DNA from 2 places in the Rheinheimera fenheensis genome. Region 1 is predicted to be linked to the other one. Evidence: riboswitches for the same ligand, from Rfam matches in the RefSeq annotation. Region 1 holds a riboswitch; the other holds the start of a gene.
What was found. A riboswitch is a leader RNA that binds a small molecule or an ion and turns the genes downstream of it on or off. The one in region 1 is predicted to bind thiamine pyrophosphate.

Region 1 (5,150 bases):
TATCTAAAGGAAAACAAGATGGCATTAATGACAGTGGATCAGGTAGCAGAATTTTTAGGCGTGCAGGCAATACGGGTTGAGCGGCTGGCGCGGGAAAATTTGCTGGTACCGGCAGATAAAGACAGCAACGGCAAACCGATGTTTGATGCTGAAGACGTAAAACGCTACAAAACCCTGGCCGAGCGCCTGGGCGGCTTATAACCGTTTTACTGCGTTGTCCTGCATCAACGTCGTTAAAAGGTGCTGCCAATGCAGTGCCTGCGCAGTTGCATCTGGCCGCGACAGATACCACAACCAACAAAACCCGCTATATAACTGCCTAGCCCAGGGCAGCTTTTGCTTAAGCATCGGCAACAGCTCAGGTGTGCCACGCTGCACTGCATAATCTTCGAGCAATGCTTGTGTCTCAACCCCGGGTAACGTGAAATGCAAACTGATGGCAGCTAAATCCAGGCTGCTGTCAGCGCGCTGACTGTACTCAAAGTCGAGCAGCCAGAGTTTGTCGCTGGCGTAGAGCAAGTTACCGGCATGCAAATCCAGATGACACAAAACCGTATCAGCATGTCGATGTTGTAACTGTATCGCTGCCAGCTGCAGCTGGCGCAGCAAGCTCGGCTCTGGCGTTACTGCTGGCGGTAATGCCTGCACCAGTTGCTGCAGGTATTGGCTGCAATCCAGCTCGCTGCTTTGTACCGCTAACTGATGATAAGCCGCCACGGCCCGCACTAAAGCACTGCGGCCATGCTGCTGATAATCAAAGGGCACGCCATCGGCGATATAGTCGCTTAACATCAGCTGGTAATGATTATTCAAACACAGCGGTGCCGGTGCGAGGCCTTTAGCCGCGGCGGCGTGCTGACAGCGCAGCTCCTGCTGGCGGCAGATAGCCGAATTGGCAGGGTAACAGCGTAGCACATAGTGGCTGTTGGCTGTTTTTACGTAGTAACTTTGGTTACTCTCGCCGTGCGATAAGGCGGCAAACGTAAGCACGGGTTGGTCAACAAAAAACTCCAGCTGCTGACAAAGCTGCCTTAGGTGCTCAAGTTCACTGCGGGTTGCTGCTGATAGTGACTGCGCCAAATAAAGTACCCAACAATTGCAATAACGGTATACAGCATAAACAAGCCGGTTAAGAAATACAGGTGTTTTTGTGCATAAACATAAATCGATACCGCATCTATCACTACCCAGTACAACCAGTTCGACACCAGTTTACGTGCCACCAGCCAGGTGGCCATCACGCTAAACATAGTGGTTTGCGCGTCAACGTAGGCAAAATCAGCCTGAGTGTAATTTGCCATAAAAGCCCCCAGAGCCAGGCCTGCCAAAGCCGTGAGGGCAATTAACAGCGCATGGCGCTGCCAGCACCACTCATACACCGGACCACGTTCGGCCGCACTGCACTGTTGCAGCTGACGCCAGCGCCACCAGCCATACAATGCCATAGCAGCGTAATAAAGCTGCAACAAGGCATCAGACAACAACGCCGACTGCCACATCACATGGGTAAATAAAAGGGTGCTTAACAGCGCTGCCGGCCAGCACCACAGGCTTTGCCTAAGCGCAAGCACCACATAAGCCAGCGCCAGCACAGTGGCAATAAGCTCGATGCTATGCATCAGCTGCCACTGCGCTATGGCCTGGCTTAACAGCTGATTCATGGCCGCAAATCACCATGAATAAACTTCACTACAAAAACCACCTTGCCGTAGTGCTCGAACGACCACTTAATACAAGCCTGCAGCGCCTGCATCACAGTGTCGTACTCACCAAACAACTGGGTGCTCATGGTATTGGTAAGCACCTTAATATCCGGGTACTGGTTTAGCTGCTCAATAAAGCCTTTTATCGGGGTTATGTAGTCATCCGCCAGCGGATACTTACTAATTTCAACAGACAGTTGCATTAGCTTCTCCTTAAAACTGATAACTGGCACTGGCACCAAAACGGCGCGGCTCGGAAAATTGCTCGTATACATGCGGCTGGTAGCCGTCGCGAGGGTCGTTACCAAAGTAGAAGCCACGCACACCAATATCCTGATCCAGCGCGTTACGCGTCCACAGTGCCAGCTCCCAGTTGGCCAGCTGATAACTTAAGCGCGCGCCTAACAGCTCATAGCGGCTCGAGCGGGCATTATGGCCATCAGAATAAAAGAAGCTGTCTTTACCCTGTAAACTCAGGTTAAAGGTTAACGCCTCGGTGATATACCAGTCGGTCGCCAGGCTGTATTGGAAGCGCGGTGCCTGCGCCTGCTCGCGGCCGCTAAAGTTATCACCGTCCAGCGTAACATAGCGGCCAAGCTTGGTTTTAAGCCAGCTGGCCGATAAAAACAGTGCCAGTTGCGGGTGCAGCTGCAGGCGGTTTTCCATCTCAATACCGTAGTTACGGCCGCTGCCGGCATTATCAATAAAACCGGCAAATTGCGGGCCGCTGTTCGGGTTTAGCCAGCCTTTTACCTGCATATCATCACGCCACATATAAAACGCGGCCACACGGGCGGTGATGCTTTGATCCAGGGCACTGCCCTTTACACCAAACTCGGCGTTATACAGGGTTTCCGGCTTAAAACTAGCTTTGCTGTTCAGCTCGGCTAAATTGCCGTCGGCGGCTTTCGCCAGCGCATCGCCATTTACACCACCAGCCTTGTAGCCACGTGAGGCCAGCAAATAAATAAGTGCCTGATTATTCACTTGGTAATTCAGGCTAATATTGGCGCCCCACATGGTGTCATGGTTTTTAATGGCATTGGCGCTGCTATCACTGTAGTCATCGTCGTAGCGCTCTAAGCGCAGGCCAGACACCAGGCTCCAGCCACTGTTAAGCGGTGTGGTTAACTCACCATATACTGCAGCATTAGTGCGATTCAGGCTGCTGATAAAGCTGTCGGCCTGCCATAAATCCCAGTTCCAGAACTGGCGGGTTAAATCAAAGCCCTTGTTGGCAACATAAAGCCCCAGCACCCAGTCACTTTGGCCAAGTTTACCTTCGGGTGTAGAGACAAAGCGGTAATCCAGTGTCAGCTGATCACGTGCACGCAGGTAACGGTCAGTGGTGGAGTATTCATCCGGGTGAATACCGACATAGCTCCAGTCTTCATCAAAGCCATAATCGCTGTCGGCACTGAGCCAGCTTAGCTGGCCTTGCAGGGTGGCGAATGGCAAGCCGCTGTAATCGGCTTTTACCGCCAGCGCTTTGCTGCGAATTTGGTCCTGACCCGGCTCGTCTGACAAGGTGGTGCGGTTACGGTCCAGCGAAAAGGCGTCATAGCCATTATCCTGATCGGTCAGATGGGCAATAAACGTCAGCACCAGCGCATCCGTGGTCTGATACGCCAGCTTGGCGCGACCGGTAAACTCGTCAATGTTATTGGTGTCGTCGCGGTTTAAAAAGGCGTTATCAATAAAGCCGTCTGAGCTTTGCTGCTCTAAAGACAGGCTATAACCCAGCTTGCTGTTCAGGCTATTGCTATACTGCGCGGCCAGCTGCCGGCTGTCATAATTAGCCAGCGTAGCGCTAAGTTTACCCTCAGCAGTTGCTGTAGGGCCTTTGCTGGTTAAGTTCAACATACCTGCTAAGGCATTAGCACCAAAGCGGCTGGCTTCCGGGCCGCGAAAAACCTCGAGCTGGGCAATATCGCTAATGCCGCTGATGCCCAGCCCCGAGTAATCGATGCCATCAATTAAAATGCCAACTGAAGGGTTTATCGTATCGACAAACTCACTACGCTCGCCAATGCCGCGAATTTGAATATAGCGACCACGCGAGGCGCCGGCAGCAAAGTTGACGTTAGCAAACTGGCTGAGTAAATCGTCCAGGTGCTGCGCCGACGTGCGCTTTACGTCCTGCTCACTGACTACAGCGATACTACCTGCTAGCTGCTGCACCGACTGCTGGCGTAAATCGCCCTGCACGGTTAGGCGTTCAATAGCGGTTTCAGACGGACTGGCAAGCGCAGTAAAACTGCTACATACGGCTAAGGATAAAATTGAAGGTAAAACACGCATTGTTGTATGAATCTCCAAACTTCAGAGATCACACCAGCTTGAGGAGTTAGCACCATCCCTCCGCCGGTATAATCCGGATCAGGTTCTAAGGGTTCGCCTGACGGCATCTCAGCAATTGCACCCCTTGGTCGCGCCGCAAGTGTATAGCGTTTTATTGGTCCATGCAATGCACAACGGCGCCGCAACGCCTATAGTTGAAGCGGAATTATGTTGTTTCCGCCGGCTTATTCGCTGACAAGGACACATGATGAAAAGCTATGTAGAGCGCGTTATTGCTGAAATTCCGTTATTTTTTTCGCACTTCAGCCAGTGTTTGTTTCGCCCAAGACACTTTATTCAGCAACAACTGGCAATTGCCGAACAACCCGATGAAGTCAGCAAAGGCGTTGAGTTTCTTATTTTATCTTTTCTTATTGCGCTGTTTATCAGCCAGTTGTTACCCGAAGCAGTAAACCCTGTCACCCTACCCAGCGACGACGCTGCTTTTACTAATTTGGCCAGTAGCGCACTGTTTGATTTATTTCTGTTATTTTTCGCCGCTGCTATCGCCTTTGGCTGCTTGAAAATGGTGGGTGCTGGCGGCAGCTTCTTTACCTTTTTTCGTTTGTTTGCCTTTTTCTGCGGTATCACCATGGTACTGTTGGTATTTGCCAACGCGCTGACCAATATCGGCATGATAGATCCCACAGTTGCCAAAAGCTGGATCCAGCTGGAGCAAAGCGCTAAAGCATTGCAGCCCATGACAGCACAGCTTTTGTGCAATACTGATGTCTCAGGCGAGTTAGCAGCCAACCCGACAGCAAGTGATGCTCTACAGCAGCAACTGGCGCAGGCGCAAAGCCTGTACCTGCAAGCAACAGAGCGGCCGCTGTTTTTGCTGGGAGTCGGGTTACAAGCAGGTATGCAGCTTATTTTGGTCTGCTGGCTGTTTATTGCCTGGTTTGCCTACGGTAAGCAGCAACAACTAAGTAGCGGCAAAATTATATTCTCCGCGCTGCTAAGCCTGGTGTTTGTTTATGCGGCCAGCCTGCTACTCAGCCTGATGCAAACCGGCAGCCAAATGATGGCATTGTATCGTGCCTGTCCGCCGGGTTAATCTGGCTTAGGCGCGCCTATTAAACACCTGCCAGTCAGCGTTAAGCTGAT
Region 2 (5,150 bases), on a different contig from region 1:
GAAAATGCCTGTTCAGGTTCAGCCTGCGCGGTAACGGCAGATACCACGGCTACACCGGATACACCGCACTGCAACACTGCATCAAGCCGTTCTGCGCTAATACCGCCTATCGCGACAGTTGGCATATCGCTACAGAGTGCTGCGTAGCGCTTGAGCCTGGTTAAGCCTTGGGGTTGTGATGGCATCTGCTTGGTTTGGGTGGCAAAAATATGCCCCAATGCGATGTAAGACGGCTGTAACTGACGCGTACGTAATACTTCAGCGTAACTGTGGGTTGAAATGCCCAGACGTAAACCGGCGGCAGCTATTGCAGGTAAATCTGCTTCAGCTAAATCCTCCTGGCCTAAATGCACGCCATAGGCAGCGTATTTAATTGCCAGCTGCCAGTGGTCGTTGATAAGTAGCCGCAATTTGTAGTCGCGGCTTAATACCACAGCTTCGGCTATCTGCTGTTCAATTTCCAAAGCAGCGCCATGTTTTATGCGTAGTTGGATAACGTCCGGTTCAAGTGGCAGCAAACGTTTTAGCCATTGCACACTGTCCACCACCGGATAAAAGCCGATAGGGTCGGTGATGGCGGCAAAGCTGAGCGTATCGTAGTGAGTATCTTGCGGCTGTTTTAGTTTGGGAAAATAGCGCGGCTCTGTCGGCCAGCCGTGATGCTGTAAGCTACCGGCGCCTTTGCCTGTCGCGTAGCTGTGGCACAGCGCTTGTTGCAAATAAGCTCGGCCAACAATAATACTATCCGCAAGCTCATAACCATGAGCCCAGGCTGCTGCTATTGCGCTGGATAAAACGCAGCCGGTGCCGTGGTTATGCACCGCGCTGAGCCTGGGTAGGGTAAGCTGAAAGCGACTGTTTGGGCTGACAAACTGATCAGTGATATCGACTGTATTGCTATTGTGGCCACCTTTTACCAGTACGGCTTTTGCGCCCCATTGCAATAATTGCTCAGCTTGCAACTCACTCTCAGAGTGCGGCAACTGACTAAGCAGGGAAAGTTCCGGCAGGTTGGGGGTAATAAGGTCCAGCAAGGGTAACAACTTTTGCCGCCAGAGGCTCAGTGTGCTTTGCCGGACAAAATTATAGCCGCTACTGCTACTTAGCACCGGATCGGCTACAACCACAAAAGAATATTCCGTTTTATGTTGCGCCAGCCAGCTGGCTAATTGCTCCAACAATCCGGCATCAGGAATCAGCCCTATTTTAATTACTTTAGGTGGCATATCCTCAAGCAGACAATTCAGTTGGGTGATAAACAATGCAGGGCTCACAGCCTCATAACCAACCACTTCTGTGCTATTTTGCGCCGTGACAGCCGCAATTACACTGCAACCATGGCAATCCATTGCCGCAAAAGTATGTAAATCCGCCTGAATGCCGGCGCCACCGCCACTGTCTGAACTGGCAATAGTCCAGACGATGGGTTTTGCTTTAGATAATTGCTCAAGCATCAGTTAATGCCTCTTGCTGCTGAACTTGCTGGTTAAGCCGCATTGAGCAAAATTTCGGTCCGCACATTGAGCAAAACTGTTCGGTATCGGCGCCTTCGTGGCTTAGCGTTTCATCGTGAAAAGCTTTAGCGGTGAAAGGGTCCAGTGCCAGATGGTACTGATCCTGCCAGCGAAATTCGTAGCGGGCTTTAGACAGGGCATTGTCTCTTTGCTGCGCTGCCGGATGGCCTTTGGCCAGATCTGCCGCATGGGCGGCAATTTTGTAAGCGATAAGACCTTGTTTTACATCTTCTTTGTTGGGCAGGCCGAGATGCTCCTTTGGCGTAACATAGCACAGCATGGCGCAGCCAAACCAACCAATCATCGCAGCACCTATGCCAGAGGTAATATGATCGTAACCCGGTGCAATATCGGTCGTCAGCGGGCCCAAAGTATAAAACGGTGCTTCGTGGCAATGCTTTAGCTGCTCAGTCATATTTTCCTGAATAAGCTGCATCGGCACATGGCCCGGGCCTTCTATCATCACCTGTACATCATAGCGCCAGGCAATTTTGGTCAGTTCGCCCAGGGTGCGCAGCTCGGCAAATTGCGCTTCATCGTTGGCATCGGCAATACTACCTGGGCGCAGGCCGTCACCCAGTGATAATGAAATATCGTAAGCTGCACAGAGCTGGCAAATTTGCTCAAAATGCTGATATAAAAAGCTTTCCTCGTTATACAACCTTGTCCACTGCGCCATAATTGCACCACCGCGTGAGACGATGCCGGTTACCCGCTTCGCGGTTAAGGCAACAAAATCTTTTAACACCCCGGCATGAATAGTAAAGTAATCGACCCCTTGCTCAGCTTGCTCGATTAAGGTGTCATAAAACACCTGCCAGTTTATCCGGCTGACATCGCCGTTTACTTTTTCCAGCGCCTGATAAATCGGTACTGTACCAATAGGCACCGGGCTGTTACGGATAATCCAGTCACGGGTTTGGTGGATGCGCCGGCCGGTAGATAAGTCCATTACGGTATCTGCGCCCCAGCGCGTGGCCCACACCAGCTTTTCCACTTCTTCTTCAATGCTGGAGCTAACCGACGAGTTACCGATATTGGCATTGACCTTAACTTTAAAGTTGCGGCCAATAATCATCGGCTCTGCTTCCGGGTGGTTAATATTGGCCGGAATAATGGCGCGGCCGGCGGCCACTTCCTGGCGCACGAATTCTGCGGTGATTTGCTTAGGGATAGCTGCGCCAAAGCTTTCGCCCTGATGGGTTCTGACGCCATCATCTGCTGTGGCCATATTTTCCCTAAGGGCGATAAAGTGCATTTCTGGCGTAATAATGCCGGCACGGGCATAGTGTAATTGGGTGACTGTTTTGCCAGGCTTGGCTTTAAGCGGCTGATGCTCAAATTCGGTGATCTGTTCATCCAGTGCGATATCGGCATATGGCAGCTCGGGCGAGGGGGCTACATCACCGCGCTGATTAATCCAGTTAAGCCGAAGCTTAGGCAGGCCTTTTAGTACATCTAACGGCTGCGTGGGGTCGCCATAAGGGCCCGAAGTGTCATACACCGGCAGTGACGGGTTAGCTTGAAGGCTGCCATCGGCTAAACGGCTGGGACTAAGGTGAATATCCCGTACGGGCACTTTAATGCCACTTTGACCGCATTCAAGGTAACGACGGCTGGATCCGGGAAAGTTTTCGCCTTGCAGTGCCTGAATATAGGCTCGGGCATGGGCGCGTAACTCACGTTTTGATAAAGGTGTAGCAGACATAGCAAGCTCCGGTTAACAAGTTGAGGTTGCTTGTCCGGAGTGGGGGCAGGTTATAACAGTCAGCAAATCCGACGGGCGGATTTGGCCTGGGTTAAATGCTGTATTTCCCCTTGTTTCCCTTCGCAGGTATTAGCCTGATCAGGTTCAACGGATCCCGTTTTCACGGTCTCAGCCCGCTGTAAACAGCTGGGCACTCCGACAAGATGGTGCTAAGTATTCACGTATTGCTAACGAAATTCAAGGTCTGATTGCAACCGGTGTTTTATAAACTCTGCACATACAGGTAAAGTGATTTAAGAATTTTCATCTTCTGCTCATCACTGGCGTGCTCATGCGCCAGATTTTCCAGCGCCAGGCTAAAGTCTTCCATCGTTAAATTTGGGTTATCCAGTCCATGCATCAGTTTATCCGTGCGGTAGCGCTGCCATTTTTGCTGTTCGCTGTCAGTCAGGCTGTAAGGGTAGTTGCGGGCACGGTATAAAAACAGCAGACTGTTGAGGCGCTCGTCACTGAACATCGGCGCGTTTACCGCCAACTGCTCTGGCGTTAGCTGATGCAACTGCGCCATTTTTTGCTTGTCACCATCGCTGATAAAACCGCTGTACAACTGATAATCCGGGTTGGTTTCTGCGGCAAACTCATTTAGCTGCTCATACAACTCAATAGCTTTGGCCTGCACTTCACGGTGCTGGCGTAAAAATTCTAAATGCTTCAGGCACTTTGCTCTGTCAATACCAAATTCTGCGGCGCGCTGTTCTGTTAGGGTTTTTGCTGGTGCTAAAACCGGGCATTTATTCAAATGAATAAGCTTTAAGCCCAGCCGCTGTTCGCCCTCAGCCAGATCAGTCGTTTTGGTGTACAGCTTTTGCTGTAAGGTCTCGATATCGTCTTCCAGCAGTGGTGTGGGGTCGGCCTGCAGGTTATAACAAATCACCGCATTCTTATTCGTCGGGTGAAATGCCAGCGGCACCACCCAGCTAACACAACCTTGAGTAGCCGGGAATTTTGACGATACATGCACCAGCGGTGTCATACCGGCGACGTCAATCAGCTCGGCCACTTTGGCTTTTTTTCGTAACTCAAATAAATAGCTAAAGAGTTTAGGCTGTTTTTCTTTTATCAGTCTGGCGATGGCAATGGTGGCGTAGACATCGGATAACGCATCATGGGCGTTTTCATGAGCTAAGCCGTTAGCGCGGGTTAGCTCTTCCAGTTTAAAGCTGGGGCTGCCATCTTCGCGCTGTGGCCAGTTAATGCCGTCGGGACGCAGCGCATAACAAGCTCGCACCATGTCGATTAAGTCCCAGCGGCTGTTACCGTGTTGCCACTCGCGGCCATAGGGCTCATAGAAATTGCGGTACAGGCTATAGCGGGTCACTTCATCATCAAAGCGAAGGTTGTTATAACCCAGTACACAGGTATTGGGCGTACTAAAGCGTTGCAGAATACGCTGCATAAAGTCAGTTTCGCTCAGGCCTTTTTTATTGCACAGCTGAGGCGTTAAGCCGGTAATTAACGCCGCTTGGGGGTGCGGCAGGTAGTCATTGGCCAGTTGGCAGTACCAGACATCCGGCTCACCGATAATATTCAGGTCTAAATCGGTTCGGATCCCGGCAAACTGCGCCGGGCGGTCGCGCTTAGGATCGGCGCCCCAGGTTTCATAATCGTGAAAGTAAAAACTGGCGTTTTGGCTCATAAATATCGTCAAATCATAACCGGTAGCTAGTGGCGCCAGTGTAGCAGTATGGCAACAGAGGTGACATGCTTTTGCTGATCTAATTAACGGGCGCTGGCCTGCTGACACTGCTGTAACAACATTGCAAGTGCATTGCTACTGCTGTTTTTCGGGTATGCCAGGCCGATGGTGCGTTCCAGCTTTGCGTCGGCAATAGGGCGCAATAATACATCGCTGCGCTGCTGCATATTGT

Region 2: another riboswitch for thiamine pyrophosphate. It lies ahead of thiC (phosphomethylpyrimidine synthase ThiC); the one in region 1 lies ahead of ABGI61_RS04785 (TonB-dependent receptor).

The regions. Positions count from the first base shown of each region.
Region 1 is NZ_JBDPJM010000002.1:395,614-400,763, forward strand. Features, by position in the region: gene ABGI61_RS04765 (MerR family transcriptional regulator) at 19-201, shown strand; gene ABGI61_RS04770 (phosphotransferase family protein) at 196-1,080, opposite strand; gene pnuC (nicotinamide riboside transporter PnuC) at 1,032-1,661, opposite strand; gene ABGI61_RS04780 (YkoF family thiamine/hydroxymethylpyrimidine-binding protein) at 1,658-1,906, opposite strand; gene ABGI61_RS04785 (TonB-dependent receptor) at 1,917-4,004, opposite strand; TPP riboswitch at 4,043-4,139, opposite strand; gene ABGI61_RS04790 (hypothetical protein) at 4,252-5,100, shown strand; gene ABGI61_RS04795 (methyl-accepting chemotaxis protein) at 5,107-5,150, opposite strand, start outside.
Region 2 is NZ_JBDPJM010000015.1:51,113-56,262, reverse strand. Features, by position in the region: gene thiE (thiamine phosphate synthase) at 1-1,454, opposite strand, end outside; gene thiC (phosphomethylpyrimidine synthase ThiC) at 1,447-3,222, opposite strand; TPP riboswitch at 3,320-3,430, opposite strand; gene sbcB (exodeoxyribonuclease I) at 3,485-4,930, opposite strand; gene ABGI61_RS16185 (LysR family transcriptional regulator) at 5,002-5,150, opposite strand, start outside.